DNA from 4 places in the Streptomyces showdoensis genome. Region 4 is predicted to be linked to each of the others. Evidence: riboswitches for the same ligand, from Rfam matches in the RefSeq annotation. Region 4 holds a riboswitch; each other region holds the start of a gene.

Region 1 (5,846 bases), on a different contig from region 4:
GTCGAACTCCGGTACGGCGACCTGGCTGGCCGCGTCCAGCGGCGACAGGCCCTCGTCGTTCTCCTCCCACGCGGCGCGCGAGCCGGTCAGGCACAGCGCCTGCAGGATCGGCACGTCGAGCGCGGCGAGCGCGCCCGCGTCCCAGGCCTCCTCGTCGCCGCCGGCCTGCGCCTCGGCCGGCTTGGTGCCGCCGGCCGCGAGCACGGTGGTGACGATCGCGTCGGCGCCGCGCAGCTCGTCGAGGAGCTCCGGTTCGGGGGCCCGCAGCGAGGCCACGTACAGGGCCTTCGCGCGGGCGCCCTTCGCCTCGATCGCGTCGCACAGGGCGCCGACGAAGGCGGTGTTCCCGCTCATGTGGTGGGCGCGGTAGTAGAGCACGGCGACGGTCGGGCCGTCGGTGACGGAGGCGGTGCGCTCCAGCGGGCCCCAGGTCGGGGCGGCGGCGGGCGGCTCGAAGCCGTGGCCGGTCAGCAGCACCGTGTCGGAGAGGAAGCGGGCCAGCTGGCCGAGGTTGCCCGGGCCGCCGTGCGCCAGGTAGGCGTGGGCCTCGGTGGCCACGCCGACCGGGACGGTGGAGGCCTCCATCAGCTGGGCGTCGGGGGCCTGTTCGCCGCTGAGCACCACCACGGGCTTCCCGGCGGCCAGGACCGTGTCCAGGCCCTCCTCCCAGGAGCGCAGGCCGCCGAGGAGGCGGACGACGACGAGTTCGGCGCCGTCGAGCAGCTCGGGCAGGTCGGCCAGCGGCAGCCGGGCGGGGTTGGCGTACCGGTACTCCACCGGGCCTTCGGCGGCGGCGTTCGCCGCGCGGGCGCTGAGCAGGTCGGTGTCGGAGTGCGACAGCAGCAGGAGCATGGCGAGCTCAGGCCCTTCCTCGGGGTTGTCCGCGCCCCGGGTGGTCGTATGGACGGCGGGAGTTCCTGACTCACCGGCCCGGGACGCGCCCGGACCGGCTCACAGTGGCGGGACCGCGCCGGATTCTCACCGGGCTTCCTCCCCGGGGTCCTGGGACCCCATGCCGCTTGCATCCTAGATCGTTCGCCGTCCCGTCGGGGGGTGGACCGGGGTCGGGCGGATCACACCCCGTGGGGCGGGGTGCGGGGCGGGTGCGGGGAGAGCTTCGCGACGGGGCCGCCGAGTGCCGCGCCGCGCGTTGCGCGGTGCGCTCCGCGGCGGGCTTCGCGCCAGGTGGGGGCGGACCCGGCCGTGGGTATGCTCGCCGCCATGTCGGCCACCCCACGCACCTCGCCCGAACCGGGCGAACCTCTCATACGGGACCGCGGCGACGCCTGTCCGGGTGCGCTGCGACTGCACGCGGCGGATGACGGGCGGCTCGCCCGACTCCGGCTGCCCGGAGGTCTGCTGACGGAGCCTCAGGTCCTCGCGCTGGCCACGGCGGCCGAGGCCCTCGGGGACGGCAGCGTCAGCATCACCTCGCGCGGCAACGCCGAGCTGCGCGGGCTCGGCGAGGACTGCGGCGCCGAGCTGGCCGCGCTCCTCGACCGGGCCGGGCTGCTGCCCTCGCCCACCCACGAACGGATCCGCAACATCGTCGCCTCGCCGGCCGCGGGCCTGGACGGACTCGGCGGCGCGGACGTGCAGTTGTGGGCACGGGAGCTGGACGCCCTGCTGTGCGCGCGGGAGTGGACGGCGGCGCTTTCCGGACGCTTCCTGTTCGTCCTCGACGACGGGCGGGGGGACGTCGCGGGCCTCGGCGGGGATGTGACCTTGCTCGCAGCGGCACCGGCCGCGGCCACGGCCCCGCACGCCCTGCTGCTCCTGGGCGGCCAGGCCTTCCGGGTCGCCGCCGACGAGGCCCCGCGCGCCGCGCTCGCCGCCGCCGACGCCTTCCTGCGGGCCGCCGCGGCCGCCGGGAACGGGGCCTGGCGGGTGCGGGAGCTGCCCGAGGGGTGCGTGCCCGACCTGGCGCAGGCCCTGGCGCGCGCCGGGCTCGCCGCGGAGCCCGTCCCCGGCCCCGTACCGCCGCTGCCCCGGGGCACCCCGCCGCTCCCCGGGCCGCTCGGGCCGGACGCCCTGTACGTCCTCGCGCCGCTCGGCCGGCTGACCGCCGCCCAGCTGCGGGCGCTGCTCCCGGCCCGCGAGGTGCGGTTCACGCCCTGGCGCGGTGCGGTCGTCGCCGCACCGCCCGGCCGGCCCGCCGAGCCGACGGGTCCGACCGGACCGACCGGACCGACCGGACTGACCGGACCGACCGGACTGACCGGACCGACCGGACCGGCCGAGCCGACTCGTCTGGCCGGGCTGGCCGCGGCCGGCCTGATCACCCGGCCCGACGCCCCCGGCACCGGCGTCGGCGCCTGCACCGGGCGGCCCGGCTGCGCCAAGTCCCTCGCCGACGTGCGGCGGGACGCGGCCCTCGCGCCGCCGGGGCGGCTGCCCGTGCACTACTCCGGGTGCGCCCGCCGCTGCGGACACCCGCACGGCGCCTGGGTGGACGTCCTCGCCACCGGGGACGGCGCCTACCTGGTGGACGGCGTCCCCACCCCCCGTACCTCCCTGTCCGAAGCCGTCGCGGCGGCCCGCGGCCCGGCGACACCCACGAGATGAGCGAGAACAACAGGATGTTCGAGTACGAGAAGGACGGGGCGGAGATCTACCGCCGCTCCTTTGCCACGATCCGCGCCGAGGCGGATCTCGCGGGCCTGCCCGCCGACGTCGCCACGGTCGCGGTGCGGATGATCCACGCCTGCGGCATGACCGACCTCGTGCGGGACATCGCCCACTCCCCCGGCGTCGTGGCCTCGGCCCGTGCCGCCCTGCGCGCGGGCGCGCCGATCCTGTGCGACGCCCAGATGGTCGCCAGCGGGGTCACCCGCAAGCGGCTGCCCGCCGACAACGACGTGCTCTGCACTCTCTCCGACCCGGCGGTGCCCGGGCTCGCCGCGGAACTGGGCACCACCCGCTCGGCCGCCGCGATGGAGCTGTGGCGGGACCGCCTGGAGGGCTCGGTCGTCGCCATCGGCAACGCGCCGACGGCGCTCTTCCACCTCCTGGAGATGATCGCGAAGGGCGCGGGGAAGCCCGCCGCCGTGCTCGGCATCCCGGTCGGCTTCATCGGCGCCGCCGAGTCCAAGGACGCGCTGGCCGCCAACGACCTGGGCCTGGAGTACCTGGTCGTCCGGGGCCGGCGGGGCGGCAGCGCCATGACCGCGGCGGCGCTCAACGCCCTCGCGCACGAAGCGGAGATCCAGAAGTGACCTCAGTGACCGGAGAAGCGACCGGAAACGCGACCGGAAAGCTGTACGGGGTCGGCCTCGGCCCCGGCGACCCGAACCTGATGACGGTCGCCGCGGTGAAGGCCATCGCCGGCGCCGACGTCGTCGCGTACCACTCGGCCCGGCACGGGCGGTCCATCGCCCGCTCGATCGCCGCCGAGCACCTGCGCGAGGACCACATCGAGGAGCGGCTGATGTACCCGCTCACGGTGGAGACCACCGACCACCCCGGCGGCTACCGGGGCGCGCTCGACGACTTCTACGAGGAGGCCGCGGCCCGGCTCGCCGCCCACCTCGACGCGGGCCGCACGGTCGCCGTCCTCGCCGAGGGCGACCCGCTGTTCTACGGCTCGTACCAGCACATGCACAAGCGGCTCGCGCACCGCTACGACACCACCGTCATCCCCGGCGTCACCTCCGTCAGCGCGGCCGCGGCCCGCCTCGGGGAGCCCCTGTGCGAGGCCGAGGAGGTGCTGACGATCGTCCCCGGCACGCTGCCGGAGGACGAGCTGACGGCGCGCCTGGCGGGCACCGACTCGGCGGTCGTGATGAAGCTGGGCCGCACCTTCCCCACGGTCCGGCGGGCCCTGGAGCGGGCCGGCCGGCTGGAGGACGCGCGGTACGTGGAGCGCGCGTTCATGGCGGGCGAGCGCACCGGCCGCCTCGACGCGATCGACCCGGACTCGGTCCCCTACTTCTCCGTCGCCGTCCTCCCCTCCCGCATCGACGCGCAGCCGCCGGTACGGGAGCGGGGCGAGGTCGTCGTCGTCGGCACCGGTCCGGCCGGGGCGCCCTGGCTGACCCCCGAGTCGCGCGGCGCGCTCGTCAACGCCGACGTGCTCGTCGGCTACACCACCTACCTCGACCGGGTCCCGGTGCTGCGCGCCGGGCAGATCCGGCACGGCTCGGACAACAAGGTCGAGTCGGAGCGGGCCGAGTTCGCGCTCGACCTGGCCCGGCGCGGCCACCGCGTCGCGGTCGTCTCCGGCGGCGACCCGGGCGTCTTCGCCATGGCGACCGCCGTCCTGGAGGTGGCCTCGGAGGAGCGCTACGCCGACGTGCCCGTCCGCGTGCTGCCCGGGGTGACCGCCGCCAACGCGGCCGCCGCCGCGGCGGGCGCGCCGCTCGGCCACGACTACGCGACCCTCTCCCTCTCCGACCGCCTCAAGCCCTGGGACGTCATCGCCGGCCGCCTGCGCGCCGCCGCCGAGGCGGACCTGGTCCTCGCGATCTACAACCCGGGCTCCAGGTCCCGCACCCACCAGGTCGCCGCCGCCCGCGAACTCCTCCTGGAGCTCCGCGCACCCGACACCCCGGTGGTCGTCGCCCGCGACGTCGGCGGCCCCGAGCAGTCGGTCCGCATCCTGACCCTGAAGACCCTGGACCCGTCCGAGGTCGACATGCGCACCCTCCTCCTCATCGGCTCCTCCCAGACGCAGGTGACCGAGCGGGGCGACGGCCGGACGATCGCGTGGACGCCGCGGCGCTACGGATAGGGGCGGAGGGACCTCGGGACGTCCGGACGCGTGGTCACCGTCCGGACGCCCCCGCTACCGGCTGAACGTCCCCAGCCCCTCCCCGTCCAGGTACTCCACGGTGAACGACGTCCCGTCCGGGGTGAAGGTGACCCCGGTGCGGCCGACGGCGTTCTCGCCCGCGGTCTCGAAGCTGAAGGTGTCGCCGGCGTAGTGCGTCAGCGGGTACGACTGGGGTTTCGGGCCCAGGTGGAGGGTGAGGGTGCCGTCCGTGGCGGCGGTGATCTCGGCGGGGCCGTAGTAGGCGTTCCGGTACGTGCCCGTGTACGTGCCGGCCGCCTGCGCGGGCGCGGCGCCGGACGGCGGGTGGGCGTAGTCGGTCTTCGAACGGCCCTCGTCCGCCTGCTGTTCGTACAGCGCGTCCACGAGGGGGATCCAGTCGCGGGTGGGCTGCCCGTGCTCGGCGATGTCGAAGAAGTCGAGGGCGACCGCGTCGGCGACGCCGGCCGGGGCGGTGTTGGTGAGGACGACGATGCCGAGGTCCTCGCCGGGCAGCATCGTGACGTTGGTGTGCGCGCCGAGGGCGAACGCCCCGGTGTGCGAGAGCTTGAGGCGGCCCGCGTCGTCGTAACTCACGTTCCAGCCCAGGCCGTAGAAGCCGGTCCGGGCGGCCGGGGCGTGCGGCGGGTTGGAGATCGCCTCGGGCCAGTGGGTGCGCTGCAGGGCCTCGGCGTCGATGATCCGGCGCCCGTCCAGCGTGCCGTCGCCGAGCTGCAGCTTCAGCCAGGTCGCCATGTCACGGGCGGAGGAGCTGACCCCGCCGGCCGGGGACTGGGCGTCCGGATCCCGGACGTACTGCGCCTTCCACGTGCCGTCGGCCGCCTTCACGTGCCCGTAGGCGCGGTCCGGGGCGTTCGCGTAGTCCGCGAAGAGCGAGCTCGTGTGGTCCATGCCGGCCGGCCCGTACAGGGTGTCGGCGGCCAGCTTCTCCCACGGCACGCCCTTCTCGTCCGCCACCGCCTGCGCGGCGGCCGTCAGGCCGAAGTTGGTGTACGCGTAGCTCGCCCGGAACGGGGCGAGGGGCTCGTAGCGCAGGTGGGACAGGATGTACGCCCGGTCGTAGCCGAGGTCTTCCAGG
Region 2 (5,846 bases), on a different contig from region 4:
GACACCGATCACTGTGGTGACGGCCGCTGCCGTCGCTGTAGCCGGGCGCACGCTCCCAGTGTCGGCAGAGTGCGCGGAGGCTGCCACCGGGCGACACGCCGGACGCGGGGCACGGGCCCCCGGACGAGTGACATGGGTCTCCCCGGAGGGGTCGCCCGTACGACTGACGGGGTCCGCGCGGGGTCCACGGGACGGAACGGGTGGAGAGCGGCGGAAGGGGTGGGAGTCGCATCCGTCCCGGTACGCCAGGGCTTACCCCGGGTCGCACCACGACCGCATGGTGGACAGCGCGGCCGTCCGGGGCGGAAGCGGAATCCCGGGACCCCGGTTGGGGACACCACACAGCCGGACCCAGTTCATCTTCCGTTCACCCAGGTTGCGTACGTTCGACCAGCCACTGACGTCAAACGATTGCCTGGGTAAATGGAACACATCACGCTGCTGCTCGCGATTGTGGTCGTGACAGCTCTCGTGTTCGATTTCACGAACGGTTTCCACGACACCGCCAACGCGATGGCGACGACCATCTCGACCGGTGCTCTCAAGCCCAAGACGGCGGTGGCCATGTCCGCCGTGCTGAACCTCGTCGGCGCGTTCCTGTCCGTGGAGGTCGCCAAGACGATCTCCGGCGGGATCATCAACGAAGAGGGCATTCGCACAGAAGTGATCTTCGCGGCGCTCGTCGGCGCCATCCTGTGGAACCTGCTGACCTGGCTGCTCGGTCTGCCGTCCAGCTCCTCCCACGCCCTCTTCGGCGGCCTCATCGGCGCCGCCGTGATGTCGGCCGGCTGGGACGCGGTCAACGGCCCGACCATCGTCACCAAGGTCCTCATCCCGGCCGTCGCCGCCCCGATCGTGGCCGGTCTGGCCGCGATGGTCGCGACCCGCCTGACCTACCGCCTCGGCGCCAAGTCGAACACCGGGACCAAGGCCACCGCCAAGGGCTACCGGGCCGGCCAGATCGCCTCCGCCGGTCTCGTCTCCCTCGCGCACGGCACCAACGACGCGCAGAAGACGATGGGCATCATCACCCTCGCCCTGGTCACCAGCGGCGTCCTCGCCCCCGGCTCGAACCCGCCCATGTGGGTCATCGTCTCCGCCGGTGTCGCGATCGCGCTCGGCACCTACCTCGGTGGCTGGCGCATCATCCGCACCATGGGCAAGGGCCTCACCGACCTCCAGCCGCAGCAGGGCTTCGCCGCCCAGACCAGCGCCGCCACGGTCATCCTGGCCTCGTCCCACCTGGGCTTCTCCCTCTCCACCACCCAGTCCTGCTCCGGTGCCGTGATGGGCGCCGGCCTCGGCCGCAAGGGCGGTGTCGTCCGCTGGTCGACCGCCACCCGGATGTTCGTCGCCTGGGGCCTGACCCTGCCCGCCGCGGGCCTGGTCGGTGCCGCCGCCGAGTTCCTCACCAAGCAGGGCACCTGGGGCATCGCCGCCGTCGCGGTCCTGCTGGTCGCCGGCTCCGCCGTGATCTGGTCGCTGTCCCGCCGCAAGCCGGTGGACCACAACAACGTCACGGCCGACGACCTGGACGCCCCGGCCGCTCCCGCCGAGCCCGCGGGCGTCGTGACCACCGCCATCGCGGCCGTGACCCCGCCGCCGCCGGCCGGTTCCGTCGCCGCCGTCGCGGACGAGGACCTGAAGACCACCATCCCCACCCCGGGCCCCACGGACCCGGCCGCTCCCCCGGCCCCCGCCGCCGCGGTCTAAGGAACTGGAACCAAGCATGAAGATCGACTGGGCAGCCCTGGGCTCCGTCTTCGGAGTCAGCCTCGTGGCGACCGTCGCCCTGGTGGGCCTCTTCACCCTCGGTGTCATGGGCCTCTCCAAGCAGGAGGAGGCCGCCGAGAACGGCGGCACCGCCACCCTGGCCCGCACCGGCGCCTACGCCTGCTTCGCCCTCTGCGCGGCGGCCGTGGCGTACGGCATCTACCTGATCGTCGTCTGAGCCTCCGGGCCCGACGACGCGTACGACGGACGGGCGGTCCGCACCCGAGGGTGCGGACCGCCCGTCCGTCGTGTTTGTGGCGCTCCGCACAGTGACCCGGCGCAGGTCAAGGGTGAGTTGACGGCTGTTCGCGCAGCGTGGTGGACTGCCGGGGCCATTACGGCGGCAATGGAGAGGAAGTCCGGTGCGAATCCGGCGCGGTCCCGCCACTGTGACCGGCCCCCCCCGGGGCCGGGAGTCAGGAACTCTCGCCGCCGGTCACGTCGATCCAGGGCGCGGACCCTGAGTGAGGACAGAGCGCCATGCCCGGCCGCGCCCTCAGCCTTCCCGGTGCCCCCGGCATCCCGGGTGCCACCACCGCCTTCGCGTACGGGGCGGCCGCCGGCCTCGCCGTCGACCTGATCGCCGGCGACCCCCGCCGCGGCCACCCCGTCGCCGCCTTCGGCCGGGCGGCCGGCGCGGTGGAGGAACGCCTGCTGCGCGACCACCGCGGCTGGGGCGCCCTGCACACCGCCGTCTGCGCCGGATCCACCGTGGCGCTCGGCGCGCTGGCCGCCCGCACGGTACGGGGCAGCCGCACGGCCACCGTCGCCCTGACCGCCGCCTCCGTGTGGGCCGTCGTCGGCGGCACCACCCTGGGCCGCGAGGCCCGCGCGATCGGCGGGGCGCTCGCGGCCGGGGACCTGGAGGTCGCCCGGGAGCGCCTGCCGCACCTGTGCGGACGCGACCCGCACTCCCTGGACGGCCCCGCGATGGCCCGCGCGGTCGTCGAGTCGGTCGCCGAGAACACCTCCGACGCCGTGGTGGGCGCCCTGTTCTGGGGCGCCGTCGCGGGCGTGCCGGGCCTGCTCGGCTTCCGCGCCGTGAACACCCTGGACGCGATGGTCGGCCACAAGTCGCCGAAGTACCGCCGCTTCGGCTGGGCCTCGGCCCGGCTCGACGACCTGGCCGGCTGGCCGGGCGCCCGGCTCACCGCCGCGCTCGCCACCGTCGCCGGCGGGAACCCGCGCGGGGCGGTGCGCGCCTGGCGCGCGGACGCGTCGAAGCACCCCAGCCCCAACGCCGGACCGGTGGAGGCCTCCTTCGCGGGAGCGCTGGGGGTCCGGCTCGGCGGCACCCTGGCCTACGGCGGCCGGGTCGAACACCGGCCCGTCCTCAACGCGGAGGGGCGGCCCGTCGAGGTCGCGGACATCGACCGGGCGGTGCGCCTGTCCCGCCGGGTGACCGGACTGACCCTGGCCGCCTGCGTGGGCGGCCGGCTGATCGCGAGCGCGCTGAAGCGGAGGAACGCATGAGGGGTGGGGGGCTGCTGGTCGCCGGGACCACGTCCGACGCGGGCAAGAGCGTCGTCACGGCCGGCATCTGCCGCTGGCTGGTCCGGCAGGGGATCAAGGTCGCGCCGTTCAAGGGGCAGAACATGTCCCTCAACTCCTTCGTGACCCGGGAGGGCGCCGAGATCGGCCGCGCCCAGGCCATGCAGGCGCAGGCCGCCCGCGTCGAGCCCACGGCGCTGATGAACCCGGTCCTCCTGAAGCCCGGCAGCGACCGCTCCAGCCAGGTCGTGCTCATGGGCAAGCCGGTCGGCGAGATGAGCGCCCGCGGCTACCACGGGGGACGGCAGCGGACGCTGTTCGAGCCGGTGATGGCGTGCCTGGAGGAGCTGCGGGGCACGTACGACGCCGTGATCTGCGAGGGGGCGGGCAGTCCGGCCGAGATCAACCTGCGGCGCACCGACATCGTGAACATGGGCATCGCGCGCGCCGCGCGGCTGCCCGTCGTGGTGGTCGGCGACATCGACCGGGGCGGGGTGTTCGCCCAGTTCTTCGGCACCACCGCGCTCCTCGCGCCCGAGGACCAGGAGCTCGTCGCCGGGTACCTGGTGAACAAGTTCCGGGGCGACGTCACGCTGCTGGAGCCCGGGCTCGACATGCTCCACGGGCTGACCGGGCGCCGGACCTTCGGTGTCCTGCCGTACGCCCACGGGCTCGGCATAGACGAGGAGGACGGCCTGCGGGTCTCGCTGCGGGGCACCGTCCGCGAGTCGGTGGTGGCGCCGCCGGTCGGCGCCGACGTGCTGCGGGTCGCCGTCTGCGCCGTCCCGCTGATGTCCAACTTCACCGACGTGGACGCGCTGGCCGCCGAGCCGGGCGTGGTGGTCCGCTTCGTGGACCGGCCCGAGGAGCTCGTCGACGCGGACCTGGTCGTCGTGCCCGGCACCCGCGGCACCGTCAAGGCCCTGGCCTGGCTGCGGGAGCGCGGCCTGGCCGACGCGCTCGCCCGGCGGGCCGCCGAGGGGCGCCCGGTGCTCGGCATCTGCGGCGGCTTCCAGGCGCTCGGCGAGCGGATCGAGGACGAGGTCGAGTCGAAGGCCGGCGTGGTCGACGGGCTCGGACTGCTGCCCGTACGGGTGCGCTTCGGCGTCGAGAAGACCCTGGCCCGGCCGGTCGGCGAGGCGCTCGGCGAGAGGGTCGAGGGGTACGAGATCCACCACGGCGTCGCCACCGTCGACGGCGGCGAGCCCTTCCTCGACGGCTGCCGGGTCGGCGCGGTGTGGGGCACCCACTGGCACGGCTCGCTGGAGAGCGACGGCTTCCGCCGGGCCTTCCTGCGCGAGGTCGCGGCGGCGTCCGGCCGCAGCTTCGTGCCGGCCCCGGACACCTCCTTCGGCGCGCTCCGCGAGGAGCAGCTGGACCGGCTCGGCGACCTGATCGAGGAGCACGCCGACACGGACGCGCTGCTGCGGCTCATCGAGGAGGGGGCCCCGACGGGGCTGCCGTTCGTGCCGCCGGGGGCACCGTGACCGCCCCGGCCACACCGCCCGCTCCCGCAGTACCGCCCGCCCCGACCTCCGTACGACCCGAAGGAGTGACCACCCGATGAGCACCCGCTTCCCGTTCACCGCCGTCGTCGGCATGGACGACCTGCGGCTCGCGCTGCTGCTCAACGCCGTCAGCCCGGCCGTGGGCGGGGTGCTGGTCCGCGGCGAGAAGGGCACCGCGAAGTCGACCGCCGTCCGCGCGCTCGCCGAGCTGCTGCCGGCCGTGTCGGTGGTCGCCGGCTGCCGCTTCAGCTGCGACCCCGGCGCGCCCGACCCGGGCTGCCCCGACGGGCCGCACGACGCGGGTGCGCCGGCGGACGCGCGGCCGGCCCGGATGGTCGAGCTGCCGGTCGGCGCCTCCGAGGACCGGCTGGTCGGCGCGCTCGACATCGAGAAGGCGCTCGCGGAGGGCGTGAAGGCCTTCGAACCGGGGCTCCTCGCCGACGCGCACCGGGGCATCCTGTACGTCGACGAGGTCAACCTGCTCTCCGACCATCTGATCGACCACCTGCTGGACGCCGCCGCGATGGGCTCCTCCTACGTCGAGCGCGAAGGCGTCTCCGTACGGCACGCCGCCCGCTTCCTGCTGGTCGGCACGATGAACCCCGAAGAGGGCGAACTGCGGCCGCAGCTGCTCGACCGGTTCGGGCTCACCGTGGAGGTCGCCGCCTCCCGCGTGCCCGAGCAGCGGGTCGAGGTGGTCCGGCGGCGGCTGGCGTTCGAGGACGACCCGTCCGGTTTCGCCGCCCGCTGGGCCGGCGAGGAGGCCGCGCTGCGCGAACGGATCGTCGCCGCGCGGGAGTTGCTGCCCCGGGTGACGCTCGGGGACGCGGTGCTGCTGCAGATCGCCGCGACCTGCGCCGCCTTCGAGGTGGACGGCATGCGCGCCGACATCGTGATGGCCCGGACCGCGACCGCGCTCGCCGCGTGGGCGGGACGGACCGAGGTGAGCTCCGAGGACGTCCGGCAGGCGGCGCTGCTCGCGCTCCCGCACCGGCGGCGGCGCAACCCCTTCGACGCGCCGGGCCTCGACGAGGACAAGCTCGACGAGACCCTGGAGCGGTTCAAGGGCGAGGA
Region 3 (5,846 bases), on a different contig from region 4:
CGGAGCCCGGTCCCGCGTGTCGGCGAGGTGCTCATCGCGTGCTCCTGGTGCGGTAGAGGACGAGGACGAACACCGGGACGCCGATGAGCGAGGTGACCACGCCGACCGGCACCTCCTGGGGGTCGAGGGCCGTGCGGGCGAGCGTGTCGGCCCAGACCAGGAAGACCGCCCCGGCCGGCGCGGTCAGCGACAGCAGCCGGGCGTGGCCCGGGCCGGCGAGGGCGCGGACCGCGTGCGGCAGGACCAGGCCGACGAAGCCGATCGCGCCCGCGGCGGAGACGAGGACGGCGGTGAGCAGGGCGGTGACCGAGAGCAGGACCAGCCGGGTCCGGGCCACGGACACCCCGAGCGTCGCCGCCGCGTCCTCGCCGAACGCGAAGGCGTCCAGGGTGCGGGCGTACCCGCCGCAGACCGTGAGCGCGACGGCCAGGACGGCGGCGCACACCCCGACGTCCGTCCAGCCCGTGCCGGTGAGCGAGCCGAGCAGCCAGAAGAGGACGCCCCGGGTGGTCTCGGCGTCGGCGGCGGTCATCACGACGAACGAGGTCAGCGCGGAGAACAGCTGCATCGCGGCGACCCCCGCCAGGACGACCCGGTCCGTCGACCCGCCCAGCGTGTGGCTGAGGAGCAGGACCAGCGCGAAGGAGCAGAGCGCCCCCAGGAACGCGCCCCCGGCGACGGACACCAGGCCCCCGCCCACGCCGAGGACGACCACGGCGACGGCGCCGGTCGAGGCGCCGGAGGAGACGCCGAGGACGAACGGGTCGGCGAGCGGATTGCGCAGCAGGGACTGCATCACCGCGCCGCAGACCGCCAGTCCCGCACCGCACACGGCCGCGAGGAGCGTACGGGGCAGCCGGAGGTCCCAGACGATGCCGTCCCGGATGGGGCTCAGACCGGACGGCCCGCCGCCGAGGCGGGAGGCGACCACGGACCAGGTGTCCGCGACGCGGATGTCGGCCGGGCCGATGGTGAGCGCGAGGGCGACGGAGGCACACAGCAGGACGATCCCGGCCGCCGCGCCAAGTGGGGTGAACACCGGGGACGTGCGGGACCCGGGCCGCTCGGACCGGGTCACTTCGCGAGCCCGTACGCCCGCAGCGCGGCGGCCACCTTCTCGATGCCCTCGACCGTGCGGATCGTGGGGTTCATGGCCTGCCCGCTGAGGACCACGTACCGCTTCTTCCGCACGGCGGTCATGTTCCGGGTGACCGGGTGCGACTCCAGGAACTCGATCTTCTTGGCCGCGCTCTCGGCCGACTGGGCCCTGCGGGTCAGATCGGCGATCACCAGCACGTCGGGATCGCGGTCGGCGACCGTCTCCCAGTTGATCTGCGGCCACTCCTCCTTCGTGTCGTCGAAGACGTTCTTCACGCCGAGCGTCCCGCTGACGATCCCCGGCGCGCCGCAGCACCCGGCCATGTACGGCCCCTGGGAGTCGGAGAACCAGTAGAGGACGGACGCGTCGCCGAAGTCGGCGCCCGCCGTGGCCGCGGCCACCCGGGCCCGGAGCTCGCCGACCAGCTTCTCGCCCCGCTCGGGGACTCCGAACACCCGCGCCAGGTCGCGGATCTCGCCGTACACGGTGTCCATGGTCAGCGGCCGGGTCCGCACGCCGTCGCCGTCACCGCTGTTGTCCTTGCCGACGCAGTCGGAGGGGGAGAGATAGGCGGGCACGCCCAGCTTCGCGAACCGCTCCCGGGGCGCCACGCCGCCCTTGCCCAGGGTGTACAGGAACGACGCGCTGACGAAGTCGGGTTCGGTGTCGAGCACCTTCTCGAACGACGGGTAGCGGTCCGCGAGCCGGGGGACCGTGGCGTTCGCCTTCTCCAGTCCCTTGAGGACCGGGTCCGTCCAGGTGGCGGTGCCCACCATGCGGTCGGCCAGCCCGAGCGAGAGCAGGATCTCGGCCGACCCCTGGTCGAGCGCGACCGCACGGCGGGGCGCGCGCCCGACCTCGACCCGCTGTCCACAGTTGTCGAGGACGACCGGACGACCGGCGCCCGCCGCCTCCGCGTCGGGCGGTGCCGCCGTGCCTCCACCGGCACCGCAGCCGGCCACGAGAACGGCACCGGCCACCAGCGGCACGGCGAAACGGACGGGGCGGGGGAGGGGCACGGAAGGAGTCCTCTGCGTCACGGCCCATGCGCGGAGCCTGAAGTACGGTGCTCCCCGGGCGACGGCGTACGACGCCGGGGCCGCCAGCAGGTCTTCGGACTCGGGGTCGCCCGGCCGGAACGCCTTCCCGGGCCCCTCGGGACCCAGTGGCCGATGCTCCGCCCGTCACCCTCACCGCTGCGCGTCAGCTCCGGATTCCCACCGGATTCCCTGACCCGTGGACGGATCGTGTCGATGCGTACACGGGTGCGACTGGCTCCGGCACACTACCACTGGACGATCTTGGTCCCTCAGTGCGCGTGGAGGGACCCCCAGTCGAAGTTCTGGCCGAGGCCGGTTCCCGATCCTCCCGTGTACACCCGGTCGGCGGCGTAGTACGTGGCCTTGACGTCGGCGTTGCCGTTGATGTCCGTCCTGGTCGTGCCGGAGCCCCAGATGTTCCAGATCACCCACGGGCTGCGGGCCAGCGCGTCGCTGCCCGCGGCCGTGATCGGCATGTTCCACGTCTCCGCGAGCATCCGCGGCTTCCCGTAGCCGGCGAGCCCCGTGTAGTACGTGTGCGTGAGGTCCGAGGCGGCGGAGTAGGGGTCGTAGTCGTCGACGCCGACCACGTCGACCAGGTCCGCTCCCGGGTAGTAGTCCCACGGAGCGTCGTCGCCCTGCGGGTGCCAGGCGTTCGGCGACCAGACGAAGATCAGGTTGTGCAGGCCCTTCGTCCTCACGAGGAAGTCGTACATGATCCGCCACAGCTTCTTGTAGCCGGCCGGGGTCTTCCCGCCCCACCAGAACCAGTCGCCGTTCATCTCGTGGTAGGGCCGCAGCAGGACGGGGACGTCGTACGCGGCGAAGTACGACAACGAGGCGGCGAGGAAGCCGAGGTCGGCCAGGAGGGCCCGGTACTCGGGCGTGTCCGACTCCCAGTCGACGACCCGGTCGAACCACGCCTGGTCGGTGGTGAGGCTCGCGAGGGGATTGCCCGCGCTGCCGCCCGGGTGCTCGCCCCGGACCTGGGTCAGCACCCGGCTCCAGTCCTTCAACGGCGAACCGGGGTAGGGCTGGTGGAAGCTCATCCCGACGATCCCGGCCGCCGCCCCGCCGTTCGCGAGGGTCGCGCTCCCGCCGTCGGAACGGCGCATGACGCCCGACGGGTTGTACGTGCCGTCCGCGGCGCGCGGCAGCCCCTTCCACACGCCCGTCGCGACGTCGACGACGTCGTCCGCGTACTGCCACGGGCGCCGGCCCGTCGGCAGTCCGAGGGGCCGGTTGTACGAGCGGTCCTCGTAGCTGCCCCAGCCGTCCGCCGCGCCGTACCCGGGCCCGAGGTCGATCTCCAGGAAGCCGGGGAGCTTGCCGGTGATGTCCCGGACCTTCTTGTAGTAGTACCCGACGTGGGTGGTGCCGCCCGTGTCGCCGTAGGAGGCGTTGTACAGCTCCTGCTGGCCCTCGATGTGCTGGCCGATGACGGTCATCGGCCGGTTCCCGGAGCGGGCGTCGTTCTCCAGCTTCACCAGATGCGCGTACACAGCCCGGGCGTTGGGGGAGGCGGCCGGATCACGGCCGGTCAGCGTGGGCGCGATGCCCGGCGCGGCGGTCGGCGCGGCGGCGGCGTCCCGCGCGGTGCCGATCGGCAGGCCGCCCGCCGCGACTGCGGCGCCGAGAGCGGTGACGAACGTGCGCCTGCGCATGACGCGGACCTCCGGGACAGGGGGACGGGAGTGCGAACCCCCCGATGCTATCCAGCCCGCGGGCCCGCCCCGGCGCGGCGTCGACCGCGCGGGGGCGGGCCCGGGGAGTGTGGAGCGGAGCGGTGGTCAGGCCACGCCGTCCTGCCACCACCAGGACTGCGATCCGTACGGGTACTCGACCCGGGAGTCGACGTGCTGCCACGACACCGTGTAGGTCTCCAGGCCCGAGTAGCCGCAGGTCTCGGCCTTCTGGTAGATGCTCTTCGTGGACAGGCCGGAGATGGCCACGTCCGCGGCGATCCCGTACAGGTGCTGGGAGTTGCTCGCCCCGCCCACCGAGGAGTTGTGGGAGATGCTGCGGAAGCCGGAGTTCACCGTGACGGCCCGGTCGCCGCACTTCTTGCGCAGCGCCTCCAGCTTGTACATGTTGCGGCGTACGTTCTCCTTGACGGTCGCGGCGCCCACCTTGCCGCCGGAGAAGCCCGAGCCGTCCTTGCTCTCGAACTCGGAGAAGTCGAAGTGCGCGGTCGAACCGTCGGCGCTCTCCAGGGCGTTGAGCTGACTGAAGGTCTGCGAGCCCGCCACGCCGTCCACGGTGAGTCCGTACGCGGCCTGGAACCGGCGCAGCGCCGCCTCGGTGCCGGGGCCGAAGGCGCCGTCGCAGGAGACGTAGGTCTGCTGGGCGGAGGCCGCGGCCCAGCCGGCGATGCGGATCTGGAGCTCCTTGACGGCCGCGCCGCTGGAACCCTGGGCGAGCTGCGAGGGCCAGCCGTAGGCGGCGGCGGGGCCGGCGAGGGCCAGGCCGCCGCCGACGGCCAGTCCGGTGGCGGCCACCGCACCGGCGCCGTAGCGCAGCAGCGAGCGCCGGGAGAGGTCGGATGTCATCGTGAACACCGCTTTCTCTAGTACCAGTTGTGGGACTGCCAGAAGGACCACGCCGAGCACGGGGTGCCGTAGCGCGACGTGATGTAGTCGAGGCCCCACTCGATCTGGGTGGCCGGGTTGGTCTGCCAGTCCGCACCCGCCGCGGCCATCTTGTCGCCGGGCAGGGACTGCGGGATGCCGTAGGCGCCGGACGAGGGGTTCGTCGCGTACACCTTCCAGTTGCTCTCACGGATCCAGAGGTTGTCCAGGCAGCCGAACTGGCCGCTCACGGACCAGCCGTGTTCGGCGGTCTTCCACTGCCCGGTGATCTTCACGGTGCGGGCGACGCGCATCGCGTTCATGGTCGCGGGGCCCGATATGCCGTCGGCGGACAAGCCGTTCGACTGCTGCCAGGACTTCACCTTGGAGGTGGTCCCGTCGCCGTAGGCGCCGTCGGCGGTGGTGCCGACCTTGCGCTGCACCTCCTTCACCTTGTTGTGCAGGGCGAGTTCGGTGCGGCTGCCGTAGTCGCCGTCCTCGGCCAGCCCGTTGTCGCGCTGGAAGGAGCGGACCGCGGCGGTGGTCTGCGCGCCGTAGACGCCGTCGACGCCACTGGCCGCCAGGTAGCCGATGCCCGCGAGGTTGCGCTGGATCCAGGTGGTGGAGTCCAGGGCGTGCGCGGGGACGGAGGGCGCCAGTACGGCGAGCAGGGCGGCGCACAGCACGAGTGCCGCCTGGGCGAGGGGCAGCCGGCGGGCCGGCGGCCGGGAGGCCGGAAGGGTTGTACCGGTGGGTGTCACTCCGAGTCCTTGTCTTCGCGGGGTGAGGGGCGGCCGAAGCCATGGTGCTGTGGGGGCCCGTGGTGCGGAGCCCCTCGGGAGCGATACGGGACGGGTCCGGGACGCCCGGGACGCCCGGGGGGTCCGGGACGGGAAGGCCGGTGGAGTCGCGGGAGCTTGCGGGACGGATTTCTGCGTCCGCTGTGTCACCGGTGTGCTGGTGTGACAGTGTCCTGCCCGGCAGGTAGCGGGAAGTTGTCGATGAACTCCCGTTCTTGTACGGGGAGTTCATAACGGGGAGGTGCTTCGAATGGCTGCTGTCGTGAAGCAGGCCCGGGACGAGCAGCGGCGGGACGCCGAGCTCAGGGCCGTCCGCGAGCGGGTCCTGGCCGGGATGCGC
Region 4 (5,846 bases):
ATCTGGGACGGGCCCAGGTCGAGGGTGGTCAGCGCCTCAAGGAACGGCATCGTCTCGGTGACCGAGAGCTCCTCGCCGTCGATCTGGCGGGCGAACCGGTGGGTCTTGAGAATGCTCACCACCGACTTGTTCACCAGGGAGCGGCTGTGCAGGAGGACGGTGACGTCCTGCTCCCGGTGCAGCCTCCCGATGATCGGGATCATGGACTCCGCGATCTCCTCGCGGTTCTTCCAGTTTGTGAACGAGTCCTCGTTGACAGTCACAGAAAGCATCTCTCGATCGAGCTAGGCAGTGCTCATATGCTAACCCGACGGTCCTCCGGTCCTTCAAGGGGTCCCCGGGGAGGCGGTCGTCACGTCCCCGGGAACCCTTCACCCCTGTCGCCTCACGGCACCGTGGTCACGGCGCCGCCGTGACGGCGCCCCCTCACCGCGCCGCCGCTCCCTCCCCCCGCGCCGCCAGCTCCGCCCGGACGGTGCGCGCCGCGGCCACCAGGTTCTCCAGCGCCGCCCGCGTCTCCGGCCAGGTGCGCGTCTTCAGGCCGCAGTCCGGGTTGACCCACAGCCGGTCGGCGGGGATCGCCGCGAGCCCCGTCCGCAGCAGCTCGGCCGCCTCTTCCGGGCCCGGCACCCGGGGGGAGTGGATGTCGTACACCCCGGGACCCGCCTCGCGCGGGTAGCCGTGGCCGGCCAGCTCGCGCGCCACCTGCATGTGCGAACGGGCCGCCTCCAGGCTGATCACGTCCGCGTCCAGCTCGTCGATGGCGCCGATGACGTCACCGAACTCGGCGTAGCACATGTGGGTGTGGATCTGGGTGTCCGGCCGCACCCCGCTCGTCGCGAGCCGGAACGCCTCCGTCGCCCACGCCAGGTACTCCGCCCGCCCCGCCGCGCGCAGCGGCAGCGTCTCCCGCAGCGCCGGCTCGTCCACCTGCACGACCGAGGTCCCCGCCGCCTCCAGGTCGCCGACCTCGTCCCGCAGCGCGAGCGCCACCTGCCGGGCCGTCTCCGCGAGCGGCTGGTCGTCCCGGACGAACGACCAGGCCAGCATCGTCACCGGCCCCGTCAGCATCCCCTTCACCGGCCGCGAGGTCAGCGACTGCGCGTACGCCGTCCAGCGCACCGTCATCGGCGCCGGCCGCGACACGTCCCCGGCCAGCACCGGCGGCCGGACGTACCGCGTGCCGTACGACTGCACCCAGCCGTGCCGAGTCGCGAGATAGCCGTCCAGCCGCTCGGCGAAGTACTGCACCATGTCGTTGCGCTCGGGCTCCCCGTGCACCAGGACGTCCAGGCCCGCCTTCTCCTGGAACGCCACCACCTCCCGCACCTCCGCCTCGATCCGCCCCTCGTACGCGGCCGCGTCGATCCGCCCCGCGCGCAGGTCGGCCCGGGCCGAGCGCAGCTCCGTCGTCTGCGGGAAGGAACCGATCGTGGTCGTCGGCAGCAGCGGCAGCCGCAGCTGCGCCCGCTGGGCGGCGGCCCGCTCGATGTACGGCTGCGCCCGGCGGGCGTCCTCCTCGGTGACCGCCGCCGTCCGCGCCCGCACCGCCGGGTCGCGGGTCAGCGCGGAGGCGGTACGGGAGGCCAGCGCGGCCCGGTTCGCGGCGAGCCGGGCGGTGACCGCGCCGGGCCCCTCGGCGAGCCCCCGGGCCAGCGTCGCGACCTCCTCCGACTTCTGCCGGGCGAACGCCAGCCAGCGCGCGACCTGCGGATCGACCTCCCGCTCGGCCGCCGCGTCCAGCGGCACGTGGAGCAGCGAGCAGGAGGCGGCCACGTCGACCCGGCCGGCCAGCCCGAGCAGGGTCGCCAGGGTGGCCAGCGAGCGCTCCAGGTCGTTGATCCACACGTTGCGGCCGTCCACGACGCCGGCGACGAGCCGCTTGCCCGGCAGCCCGCCGACGGCCGCCAGGTCCGCCAGGTTCGCCGCGGCCGGACCGGTGAAGTCCAGGGCGAGGCCCTCGACCGGCGCCTTCGCCAGGACCGGCAGCGCCTCGCCCAGCCGGTCGAAGTACGAGGCGACGAGCAGCTTCGGCCGGTCGGCGAGCGCACCCAGGTCGCGGTACGCGCGGGCGGCGGCGTTCAGCTCGGCCGGGGTGCGGTCCTGCACCAGGGCCGGCTCGTCCAGCTGCACCCACTCCGCGCCCGCCGCCCGCAGGTCGGCCAGCACCTCCGCGTACACCGGCAGCAGCCGGTCCAGCAGGGTCAGCGGTACGAAGTCGGTGGGGGCGTCCGCGGCCGGCTTGGCCAGCAGCAGGAACGTCACCGGCCCGACGAGCACCGGCCGGGCCGTGAGGCCCAGCGACAGCGCCTCGGCCAGCTCGCCGACCTGCTTGCGGGAGTCGGCGGAGAACACGGTGTCGGGGCCCAGCTCCGGCACCAAATAGTGGTAGTTGGTGTCGAACCACTTGGTCATCTCCAGCGGGGCCACGTCCCGCGTCCCGCGCGCCATGGCGAAGTAGCCGTCGAGCGGGTCGGCGGCGACGGCGGCACGGTGCCGGGCGGGCACGGCACCCACCATCACGCTGGTGTCCAGGACGTGGTCGTAGTACGAGAAGTCGCCGGTCGGCACCTCGCGGACGCCGTCCCCGACGAGCTGCCGCCAGGCCGCGCGGCGCAGCCCGGCCGCCGTCAGCCGCAGCTGATCCGCCGTCACCCGGCCCTGCCAGTAGCCCTCGACGGCCTTCTTGAGCTCCCGGTCCGGGCCCTGGCGCGGGTACCCGTACACGGTGGTGGTCGTCGTGGTGGTCGTGCTGGTCACGGAACTCTCCTTCGCGAGTCGTGTGGGGGGACCCCGGATGGACCCGCGAGGGCGCGCACGCACGAAGGAGGCAAGCAAGAGGCAGGGGACACCGCGTGGAAGAACGCCGTGCCCGTCCTGTCGCCGACCCGCCCTCGAGGTCACCGGAATCTCCGCGCGCGGTCGTCACGCACGGGCAGTGGCAGGTCTTCGGACTCGCGAGCACGTCTCGTCGGACGAGACACCTACTGGCCGTCGCTTCCCGGACCGTACGGTCCAGTGCTGTTGACGGCGGTCGTTCCCACTCACCGCTGCGGGGCAGTCCCGGATTCCCACCGGGTTCCCTCTTGCGACGCATCCCGCCTGGCGGACGGGGCGAACCAGCTGCAACGGCCACCCTACGCGCAGCACATGGCGGACGTGCAAGGTTTCCGGGCGACGACCTGGTGACGGGGTGCGCGGGGGTCGGCTTGGTCCGGCCTCGGGGCCGGCCGATGTGGCGCGGCGGACGCCTACCGGTCGCCGCCCGGGCCCGACACAATCCCCGTATGACGATCACGCCGGTCACCACGAGCGCGCCGCCGACGCGCCGTAGCCCCCTCGACTTCGTCCGCGGGTTCCTGACCGGCGCCGTGATCGGGAGTTCGCTCGCCGCCCTCGTCGTCGGCGTCGTCGTCGAGAGGGTCCCGCTGTTCGTCGCGGGGCTCGTCGTGCCCGTGGTCTACGGGCTGCTGATCCTCCTCGCCGGGGCACCGAAGCGCGCCCGCGAGGCGGCCGTCGTCCCCCGTACCGCCCTCGCGATGATCGAGGAACGGCGCGCCACCGGCGGGGACACGAGCGACGTGCCCGTCCGCTTCGACCTCACCGTCGCACCGGACGACGGACCCGCCTACCGCGTCGTGTTCGTCCAGGACGTCAACCTCGTCGACCTGCCCGACTACCGGCCGGGCGGCATCCTGGTGGTCCGGTACCCGCCGGACCGGCCCTGGCAGGTGAAGATCGTGAAGCGGCCGACCCCGGAGTGGGAGGACCGCGCGGCCACGGCCCGCATCGACTCGGCGCCCGGGCCGGCCCTGGCCGCCGCACCCCCGGAGACCAGCGCCGTCGGCTGCGTCACGCTCCTCGCCCTGCTGCTCGCCGCCGCCGCCGTGGTCTTCCTCTTCCGCGCCGAACTCTTCGGCCCGGACCCGGCCGAGCGGCCCCCCCGCGCCCGCCGGCCCCACCGCCTCCGCCACCTCCTCCACCACCGTCGTCTCGGTGGGCTCCGGCACGGTCTCCCTCGGCCCCGGCCAGTCGATGCTCGACGAGGGCGCCCTGCGCCGGGCCGTCGACGGGCTCACCGGGGGCGAGGAGAAGCGCCGGGCGCTCACCGTCGTCGTCCAGGACCGGCAGCTGACCGTCGTGTTCGCCCCCACGGGTTCGCAGGCCCTCGGCTTCGACCCGGGCGCGCTGCCGTATTCCCGCGTCCCCGCCCTCGTCCGGGAGGCCAGGACCACCCTCGGCGTCCGCGCCCCGCAGACCTGGCAGCTCACCGCCGAGCGCCTGACCGGCGCCCTCACCCTGCGGATCGGCGTGACCGGCGCCGACGGCGCCGCCGTGCTGGAGGCGGACGGCGACGGCACGGTGGTGCGGCGGATCCCGGCGCACTGAAGCGATACGCCGAAGAGGCGCGGACGAGACATCGACGAGACGCCGACGAGACGCCGACGAGGCATGCGGTACCGAAGGGAGCACGGATGGGCTGGCACGGTTATCTGGCGTTGTGGTGCGCGGTGTTCGGCACGGTGGCGCTGGTCGGGTACGGGCGGTCGCTCGCCGGGGTGACCGGCGCCCAACGGGCGGTCCGGGTCACCGGCCGGATCGAGCGGGTCACCGAGCCGCGGCACGGCAGCTCCGGCCGCGAGGGGATAGCGGTCGTCGTCACCTTCCGGGACCCCGCCACGGGGGAGGAGTTCACCGTCACCAACGACGGCGAACGCGGCGATCTGATCCGCGCCGCCTGGCTGGGGCGTGAGGTCGGCATCCGCTACCCCCCGGGCCGGCCGCACGCCTTCCGGTTCGTCAGCGACCTCGAGGACGGCCGGCGCGGACTCGGCTGGCCGAACTTCGCGGCCTTCCTGGTCTACGCGGGCCTGGTCGTCGTCGCCGTGGTCGACTGGGGCTGGCCGTGGGCCCTGCTCGGCTTCGGCGTGCCCTGGACCCTGCTGGGCGTCGCCTACGCGCCCGGGTCCCTGCGCGTCACGCGCGAGCGCGCCGCCGCACTGGCCTCCGTGGCCCCCGTCCCCGGCCGGGTGATCGCCGTGCTCGAGGACGTCACCGTCGACGAGGACGGCGACACCCTCACCCACCGCCGGCCGGTCGTCTCCTTCACCACGCACGAGGGCACGGCCGTCATCGCGTACTGCCCCGACGGGCTGAGGGACCCCGCCAGGGCGTTCGGACGCGAACTCACCGTCCACTACCGGCCCGACGACCCGGCGGTCTTCACCCCGGACCTCGCGAGCGAACACCGCTCCCGCAGGCTCGACTTCGGCTGCAGCGTCGTGGCCGTCCTGGCGGGAGTGGCGGCGCTCGTGGTGGGCGGTGTCGCGCTCGCGTCCTGAAGCGGGCCGGAGCGACGTCCTGTCAGGCGGCGGCCAGTGCGGGCCTGTCGGCTGTTGTTTCTTCGGTGTTGAGGAGTGTGAGGAGGGCGGCGCGGGCGCGGGCGACGCGGGAGCGGATGGTGCCGACGGGGCAGCCGATGGCTTGGGCGGCTTCGGCGTAGGGCAGGCCGAGGAGCTGGGTGAGGACGAAGGCGTCGCGGCGTTCGTCGGGGATGGTGTCGAGGAGTTCGGTCAGGGCGATGCCGTCCTCGAAGCCGGGCAGGTCGCGGGGCTGGGCGTGTTCGGCGGCGGTCTGCCAGTCGTCGTGGTCGCACAGGCGGGGGCGGGCGGCGGCGTGGCGGAGGCTGTCGACGACGGTGCGGCGGGCTATGGACAGGAGCCAGGTGCGGGCGGAGGAGCGGCCCTGGAAGCGGGGGAGGGCGGCGAGGGCTCTGAGGAAGACCTCCTGGGTGAGGTCGTCGGCGGCCTGGCGGTCGGCGCTGAGGTAGGCGACGTAGCGCCAGA

Evidence for each region. Region 4 has a riboswitch for cobalamin ahead of metE (5-methyltetrahydropteroyltriglutamate--homocysteine S-methyltransferase). Riboswitches for the same ligand answer to the same signal wherever they lie in the genome.
Region 1: linked by a shared signal. The riboswitch ahead of cobN (cobaltochelatase subunit CobN) and the one ahead of metE (5-methyltetrahydropteroyltriglutamate--homocysteine S-methyltransferase) in region 4 are both predicted to bind cobalamin.
Region 2: linked by a shared signal. The riboswitch ahead of ABD981_RS30635 (cobalamin biosynthesis protein) and the one ahead of metE (5-methyltetrahydropteroyltriglutamate--homocysteine S-methyltransferase) in region 4 are both predicted to bind cobalamin.
Region 3: linked by a shared signal. The riboswitch ahead of ABD981_RS09270 (ABC transporter substrate-binding protein) and the one ahead of metE (5-methyltetrahydropteroyltriglutamate--homocysteine S-methyltransferase) in region 4 are both predicted to bind cobalamin.

Annotation. Positions count from the first base shown of each region.
Region 1 covers NZ_BAAAXG010000026.1:1,801,626-1,807,471, reverse strand. The annotation lists gene cobN (cobaltochelatase subunit CobN) at 1-852, opposite strand, end outside; cobalamin riboswitch at 893-1,032, opposite strand; gene ABD981_RS21180 (cobalamin biosynthesis protein CobG) at 1,222-2,565, shown strand; gene ABD981_RS21175 (precorrin-8X methylmutase) at 2,562-3,215, shown strand; gene ABD981_RS21170 (precorrin-2 C(20)-methyltransferase) at 3,212-4,729, shown strand; gene ABD981_RS21165 (serine hydrolase) at 4,784-5,846, opposite strand, start outside.
Region 2 covers NZ_BAAAXG010000026.1:3,849,922-3,855,767, reverse strand. The annotation lists gene ABD981_RS30650 (alpha/beta hydrolase) at 1-51, opposite strand, end outside; gene ABD981_RS30645 (inorganic phosphate transporter) at 424-1,713, shown strand; gene ABD981_RS30640 (hypothetical protein) at 1,730-1,951, shown strand; adenosylcobalamin (AdoCbl) riboswitch at 2,123-2,201, shown strand; gene ABD981_RS30635 (cobalamin biosynthesis protein) at 2,254-3,246, shown strand; gene ABD981_RS30630 (cobyric acid synthase) at 3,243-4,751, shown strand; gene ABD981_RS30625 (putative cobaltochelatase) at 4,828-5,846, shown strand, end outside.
Region 3 covers NZ_BAAAXG010000013.1:47,627-53,472, reverse strand. The annotation lists gene ABD981_RS09280 (ABC transporter ATP-binding protein) at 1-35, opposite strand, end outside; gene ABD981_RS09275 (FecCD family ABC transporter permease) at 32-1,078, opposite strand; gene ABD981_RS09270 (ABC transporter substrate-binding protein) at 1,075-2,118, opposite strand; cobalamin riboswitch at 2,187-2,390, opposite strand; gene ABD981_RS09265 (glycoside hydrolase family 26 protein) at 2,409-3,803, opposite strand; gene ABD981_RS09260 (D-Ala-D-Ala carboxypeptidase family metallohydrolase) at 3,930-4,688, opposite strand; gene ABD981_RS09255 (peptidoglycan-binding domain-containing protein) at 4,706-5,467, opposite strand; gene ABD981_RS09250 (helix-turn-helix domain-containing protein) at 5,757-5,846, shown strand, end outside.
Region 4 covers NZ_BAAAXG010000012.1:16,711-22,556, forward strand. The annotation lists gene ABD981_RS06735 (glyceraldehyde-3-phosphate dehydrogenase) at 1-263, opposite strand, end outside; gene metE (5-methyltetrahydropteroyltriglutamate--homocysteine S-methyltransferase) at 427-2,760, opposite strand; cobalamin riboswitch at 2,924-3,152, opposite strand; gene ABD981_RS06745 (hypothetical protein) at 3,252-4,010, opposite strand; gene ABD981_RS06750 (hypothetical protein) at 3,997-4,389, shown strand; gene ABD981_RS06755 (DUF3592 domain-containing protein) at 4,476-5,342, shown strand; gene ABD981_RS06760 (sigma-70 family RNA polymerase sigma factor) at 5,365-5,846, opposite strand, start outside.